3 regions of the Phytobacter diazotrophicus genome follow, and region 3 is predicted to be linked to each of the others. Evidence: predicted binding sites of a transcription regulator. Region 3 holds the regulator's gene; each other region holds the start of a gene.
The links. The regulator CRP, encoded in region 3, controls carbon source genes, mostly activating them, when cyclic AMP is high. The targets are predictions, from matches to a motif close to ATGTGANNNNNNTCACAT.
Positions count from the first base shown of each region.

Region 1: the regulator CRP is predicted to act here: its motif matches at 1,034-1,051, upstream of deoC (deoxyribose-phosphate aldolase).
Region 2: the regulator CRP is predicted to act here: its motif matches at 1,149-1,166, upstream of rhaB (rhamnulokinase).

Region 1 is NZ_CM125428.1:4,900,084-4,902,354, reverse strand. Features, by position in the region: gene ACS0RQ_RS23750 (YjjI family glycine radical enzyme) at 1-922, opposite strand, end outside; gene deoC (deoxyribose-phosphate aldolase) at 1,175-1,954, shown strand; gene deoA (thymidine phosphorylase) at 2,011-2,271, shown strand, end outside.
Region 2 is NZ_CM125428.1:5,560,042-5,562,312, reverse strand. Features, by position in the region: gene rhaB (rhamnulokinase) at 1-1,040, opposite strand, end outside; gene rhaS (HTH-type transcriptional activator RhaS) at 1,344-2,180, shown strand; gene rhaR (HTH-type transcriptional activator RhaR) at 2,260-2,271, shown strand, end outside.
Region 3 is NZ_CM125428.1:457,152-459,422, forward strand. Features, by position in the region: gene ACS0RQ_RS02090 (YccS/YhfK family putative transporter) at 1-597, opposite strand, end outside; gene crp (cAMP-activated global transcriptional regulator CRP) at 651-1,283, opposite strand; gene ACS0RQ_RS02100 (OsmC family protein) at 1,593-1,997, shown strand; gene ACS0RQ_RS02105 (phosphoribulokinase) at 2,098-2,271, opposite strand, start outside.

The DNA.
Region 1 (2,271 bases), 1.2 Mb from region 3:
TCAGCCCTTCGGCCACCAGGAAGCTATTCTCGAAGAAGCCGGATTGCGAATAGAGGAAGTCGCAGCGTGCATCAATGATCGCGATTTGCTGCTGACAGTAGTGGGGAAGCTGGCGTGTGAAGAAATCCTCAATACTGCTGCTGCGTTCGGCGATGGCTTTCAGGTTAAGTCGCACCAGCGTACTGCCACCGCCGCTGAGCGGCAGCGAGTTGTAACAACTGACGACGCCATAGCCACCTTTTGTGAAAATTTTATCATTTTTGGGGCCGTTAGCGATATGGGGCTTACTGCACTCACAAATGTTTTTTGCCACTTCAAGCAGTAAGTCATCCGGCGTCATATCTGGGTCATATATAAAGGTCAGATTAGGCGCAACCTGCTTAAGCTCTGCGTCAGCGCGTAAAATGGCGCGGGTAACTGGCGTATCAGCAGGACCAATATTGGCGTGCATAAACGCATCCGGCAGGGTCCTGTCCAGATAACGCCAGAAACGTTTTATTCGAATATCGATCTCTTCTTGTGTTAGAATTCTAACATACGGTTGCAGTATCACATCCAGTTGGCCCAGCCAGACGGGCATAGATGTGACTGACGGAACATGATGATAAAGGATGGTGAGCATCGATAACGCGTCGTCGAGATCGGTTGCCCTTTCGAGTTCCAGCCATTGCGAGCCATTCGCGAGGAATTTCGCATAGTCTGGCAAGACATAGCGTGGTTTGTAGGGCGCATGCCCTTCGAACATATCGCAAATGGCGCCCTCATCAAGCGCAGCGCGCGCTTTTTTTGCCAGTGGGGGATAAGGCAGACTGTTCTCGGCCTCAAGCGCAAGAAAATGGCGTTTTTGTGCGGGAGTCAGGGTACTGCTTGTCGCAATCTGCTGGCAACGAGCCAGGTATGCTGAATCATTGGGCGTGGACATATTCGTTCCTCTTATTCCTTGAGCATCTGGCCCAGTGTAAGTAACCGAACGGAGCCCGCCTTTGATCCACACCCCTAAATATCCGGGTATGGGGCTATGTTAAGGCTAAAAATTTGATGAATGTCTCATTACGGTTTTGCAAATATGAATGTGGTTTTCATTAACTGTGATGAGTGTCGAAGTGTGATGGTGGGTTAATGTTAGAATAATAACAGACCCGTATTTAACCGGCTTATGCCGACGGAGAGAGAAATGACTGATTTAACTGCAAGCAGCCTGCGCGCGTTGAAACTGATGGACCTGACTACCCTGAACGACGACGACACGAACGAAAAAGTGATCGCGCTGTGTCATCAGGCGAAAACCCCGGTTGGCAACACGGCCGCTATCTGTATCTATCCGCGTTTTATCCCGATTGCGCGCAAAACGCTGAAAGAGCAGGGCACGCCAGATATCCGCATCGCAACGGTCACTAACTTCCCGCACGGTAACGACGATATTGAGATCGCGCTGGCGGAAACGCGCGCGGCGATTGCTTACGGCGCTGATGAAGTCGATGTGGTATTCCCGTACCGTGCGCTGATTGCAGGCAATGAACAAGTGGGCTTTGATCTGGTTAAGGCCTGTAAAGATGCCTGTGCAGCGGCCAATGTTCTGCTGAAAGTGATTATCGAAACCGGCGAATTGAAAGAAGAGGCGCTGATTCGTAAAGCGTCTGAAATCTCTATCAAAGCGGGGGCTGATTTCATTAAAACCTCTACCGGTAAAGTGCCAGTAAATGCCACACCGGAAAGTGCGCGCATCATGCTGGAAGTGATTCGCGATATGGGTGTGGCGAAAACCGTTGGTTTCAAACCGGCTGGCGGCGTGCGTTCAGCAGAAGATGCGCAGAAATTCCTCGCGATTGCCGACGAACTGTTTGGCGCTGACTGGGCGGATTCTCTCCACTATCGCTTTGGTGCTTCCAGCCTGCTGGCAAGCCTGCTCAAAGCACTGGGCCATGGCGACGGTAAGAGCGCAAGCGGCTACTAATTCTACTTTGCGGCGGCGCATCCGCCGCAACCAACCTTGATTTTCAGGGGGTTACCTTGTTTCTCGCTCAAGAAATAATTCGTAAAAAACGCGATGGCTACGTGCTCAGCGATGAAGAGATTCGTTTCTTTATTAATGGGATCCGTGATAACACCGTGTCCGAAGGGCAAATTGCCGCGCTGGCAATGACCATTTTCTTCCACGACATGGCAATTGAGGAGCGCGTTTCGCTGACCATGGCGATGCGAGACTCAGGGACTGTCCTCGACTGGAAACACCTTAATCTCAACGGACCTGTCGTCGACAAGCACTCCACG
Region 2 (2,271 bases), 560 kb from region 3:
TCGCACATGTTCTGCGGATTGATAAAACGCTCGTCGTTTGGGTTAATCACGAAACGACAGGAGGGCAGCGCGCGAGCCCCGGCGATCAGGGCGGGCAAATCGGTAATGTCGCGCTCTTTCAGAACGCGTTGCAGCAGCCACAGCCCCATGATGTTTTTCAACACGCGATAGCGCCCTTCCGCCCCGCCCTCGTTGGTGATATTGGCGGCCAGCGCCTCGTCGCTGGTGTAGGGCGTGGTACTTTCAAAGCCCATCAGCGACCAGGTGCCGGAAGAGAGATAGGCGGCACTGGCATTTTTCAGTGGTGAAGCGATGACCGCGCTGGCGGTATCGTGGCTGGCGACAGCAACCACCGGAATATCGGTGCCTTGCGGGCTTTGCCAGTGGCCAATCACATTGCCCGGATGGGTCGGTGTACCGAACCAGCAGGCGGGCACGCCCGCCCAGTTGAGCAGCGTGGTATCCCAGTTATCGCTGTCGATGTTCACCAGTTGCGTGGTGGTGGCGTTGGTGTATTCCCAGTTCAGATTGCCGGTCAGACGAAAACTGAAATAGTCGGGTATCAGCAGCGCATGGTCGGCAGCGGCCACGATTTCCGGCTGTTGCTGGGCAAGCGCGCGCAACTGATAGAGCGTGTTAAAGGGTAAAAACTGAATGCCGCTGCGACGGTAAATATCGGCTTTGCCAGGCTGCTCAAAGGCAGTGGTCATGATGCCATCCGTGCGATGGTCGCGGTAAGAGACCGGTAAGCCAACACGCTTACCCTGTTTGTCGATCAAAACATAATCCACACCCCAGGTGTCGATACCGATACTGTCGATGGTGACACCCTGCGCACAGGCTTTTTCCAGACCCAGGCGAATTTCATCTTCCAGGGTATCAATATCCCAGCAGTCGAAACCGTTGTTTTTTTCCAGGTAGTTGGCGAAGCGATGAACTTCACGCAGCGTGAGCGTTCGCTGTTCTGTCGCGTAGCAGGCCAGCATTACACGCCCGCTGGAGGCGCCTAAATCAACGGCGACACAATGGCGAAATGTCATGATGGGGTCCTTGTGAGAGTTATTGCCCCCAGTCTAAAAAAAGGACCTCGCGGTAACCTTCTTGTTAATGACATCCCCTGGAAGGGGCTGGCAAGAAAGCAAAGATGAAAGTGAGGCAGTTCACAGTTTCTGATAAACCCGTGTGGCTTGCGGGGTGTGACCAGGGCGACAATTCCTGAACTTTCCGACCCTTTCTTGAAAATCTGACAGGCTTTACCCGTTTTGCGGTCAAAAATTCAAGGTGCGAATTGCCGTGCTTAATTACTATTTTGAGAACACTTCTCATTGGTATGTGAGGCAATCATGACCGTATTACACAGCGTGGATTTCTTTCCTTCTGGCACAACGCCTGTCGCTATTGAGCCGCGTCTGCCACAGGCTGCGTTTCCGGAACATCATCATGATTTTCACGAAATTGTGATTGTTGAACACGGTACCGGCATCCATGTTTTTAATGGGCAGTCCTATACCATCAGTGGGGGAACCGTCTGCTTTGTCCGCGACCACGACAGACACCTATATGAACATACTGACAATCTGTGCCTGACCAATGTGCTCTATCGTTCGCCGGATGCGTTTACGTTTCTGGCGGGGTTGAACGCGCTGCTGCCGCAGGAGCAAGACGGGCACTATCCGTCGCACTGGCGCGTCAATCAGTGCGTACTGCAACAGGTACGTGAGATCATCGGCCAGATGGAAGCAGTGGGTGAGGAGATGGACATGGCGACCACAGCCAACCGTGAAATCCTGTTTATGCAGTTGCTGGTTCTGCTGCGTAAAAGCAGCCTGGCGGAAGGGGCGATGAGTAATGATGCACGTCTCAATCAGCTGATCTCCTGGCTTGAAGATCACTTTGCCGAAGAGGTCTGCTGGGAGTCGCTGGCGGATCAGTTCACCCTGTCGCTGCGCACATTACACCGTCAACTGAAGCAATATACCGGCCTGACGCCGCAGCGTTATCTCAACCGGCTGCGTCTGATTAAGGCGCGCCATATGCTGCGCCACAGCGATGATAGTGTTACAGATATCGCCTTTCGCTGCGGTTTCGGCGACAGTAACCACTTTTCTACCCTGTTTCGCCGGGAATTCGACTGGTCCCCACGCGATATTCGCCAGGGGCGCGATGTGCAACTGCAATAGCGGTAACGAGAAGGCTATCACCGATTTTTCGCCGAAGATCAGCTAATAGTTATCGGTTGTCTTCGGCCGAGGTGATGTTGTGGGAAGCCAG
Region 3 (2,271 bases):
GCGTGCCAGGAGTGGCGGAAGAGCTTTTTCTGGATCGACGTGCTGCGTCAGTAAACTGTATTTCGCTTCGCAATAGTCTGCCAGTTGGCGATACAGCAGGCTCAAGGATTCACGCAGCGGTTGCTCTCGCCACAACCAGAACCAGAAGGCGTTAAATGCGCCGTACCACAGGGTACCCAGCCCATAAATCAGCAACGGCTCCCAGATGGGCATGTTACCGGCGAGGCTGAGAGTAAAGATGGCGGCAATGAGCGAGGCGGGTAGAAGCCGCCCGTGTAATGCGCTGATTTCTGCTGTGACGCCGAGCAAGAGCGTTAATCCGCTCAGAATCAGCGGTAGCGGAATATTTTGCGTCAGTAATAGCTGTACCGTGAGGCTACTGCCCGCAAAGAGCGTGCCGCCGATAATGACGCGTTTGAAGAAACGTTTATGCAGAGTATCCAGACCGGCAATATTGCAGCAGGCGGGAACGAGAGAAAACAGCAGACCAAGATCGAGACGACCCGCGATCAGACCCACGGTCACAGGGAGGCATAACACCAGCGTTTGTCGCAGTGCATAGTTGATTTCGGGGTGATAAATCAGCCTGCGCCACATGGGGAAGAGAGACAAAAACGGCGCATCGTTAAGGGCGATGCGCCGCTTGAGAATTAACGTGTACCGTACACGACAATGGTTTTACCGTGTGCGGAGATCAGGTTTTGATCTTCCAGCATTTTCAGGATACGGCCGACGGTTTCGCGGGAACAGCCAACGATCTGACCAATTTCCTGGCGGGTAATTTTAATTTGCATACCGTCCGGGTGGGTCATTGCATCCGGTTGTTTCGCCAGATTCAGCAGCGTCTGTGCGATACGGCCCGTTACATCAAGGAAGGCGAGGTTACCGACTTTTTCCGAGGTGACCTGCAGGCGACGCGCCATCTGGGAAGACAAACGCATCAGAATATCCGGGTTCACCTGAATTAACTGGCGGAATTTTTTGTAGGAGATTTCGGCCACTTCACAAGCGGTTTTAGCGCGTACCCATGCACTGCGCTCCTGACCCTCTTCGAACAGACCCAGTTCACCGATAAAATCTCCCTGGTTAAGGTAAGAGAGGATCATCTCTTTACCTTCTTCATCCTTGATTAGCACAGCCACTGAGCCTTTGACGATGTAATACAACGTTTCCGCTTTTTCACCCTGGTGAATCAGCGTGCTCTTCGACGGGTACTTATGAATGTGGCAATGAGACAAGAACCATTCGAGAGTCGGGTCTGTTTGCGGTTTGCCAAGCACCATGCGCGGTTATCCTCTGTTATAAGCTGGCTCCAGACGCTGGATTCACATATCGCGTCCGGGGTTGCAATCTATCTTCCCCATACCTGGGAAGTGGACCGTCAGACATGCCTGCGGCCTGTAATATGTGATGTCCTCTGCATACATGCATAACGTCAATGTATCACTGTAGCATCGTGATTGTTTTAGCATAGCTTTTAACGCCTGTCTCCTGGTGTCTCGCTTCAGCTTGACGCAGGTCGCCTTCCGTTGCGAGTTTTCTTATGTGCGCGTAATCTGTAAAGAAAATTGTAACTCCGGAGTGAATTAAAAATGCAAGCTCGTGTGAAATGGGTAGAAGGTTTAACGTTCCTTGGCGAGTCTGCGTCCGGGCACCAGATCCTGATGGATGGTAACTCAGGCGACAAAGCCCCAAGCCCGATGGAAATGGTGCTGATGGCCGCAGGGGGATGCAGCGCTATCGATGTTGTCTCTATTCTGCAAAAAGGCCGCCACGATGTGAAAGATTGCGAAGTGAAGCTGACATCAGAGCGTCGTGAAGAGGCTCCGCGTCTGTTTACGCATATCAATTTGCACTTTATCGTGACCGGCAAAGAGCTAAAAGAGGCGGCGGTATCGCGCGCGGTGGATCTCTCTGCCGAGAAGTATTGCTCCGTGGCATTAATGCTGGAGAAAGCGGTGAAAATCACGCATTCATATGAGGTGATTGAGGCCTGAGAACACAGGTCGGATAAGCGTCGCGTATCCGACACATTCCCCGGTGGCGCTGCGTTTACCGGGGCTTCAGAGGGAGGCAGAAGTTGTGTCGGCTGGAGGCCTATTGAATCTTCTTCCCTTCCATCAGCCGTTGGACCAGCGGTGTCATGATCAGCTCCATTGCTAACCCCATTTTGCCGCCAGGCACCACGAGCGTATTCATGTGTGAAATGAACGAACCCTGCAACATCGCCAGCAACCAGGGATAGTCGATCCCTTCAAGATTACGAAAATG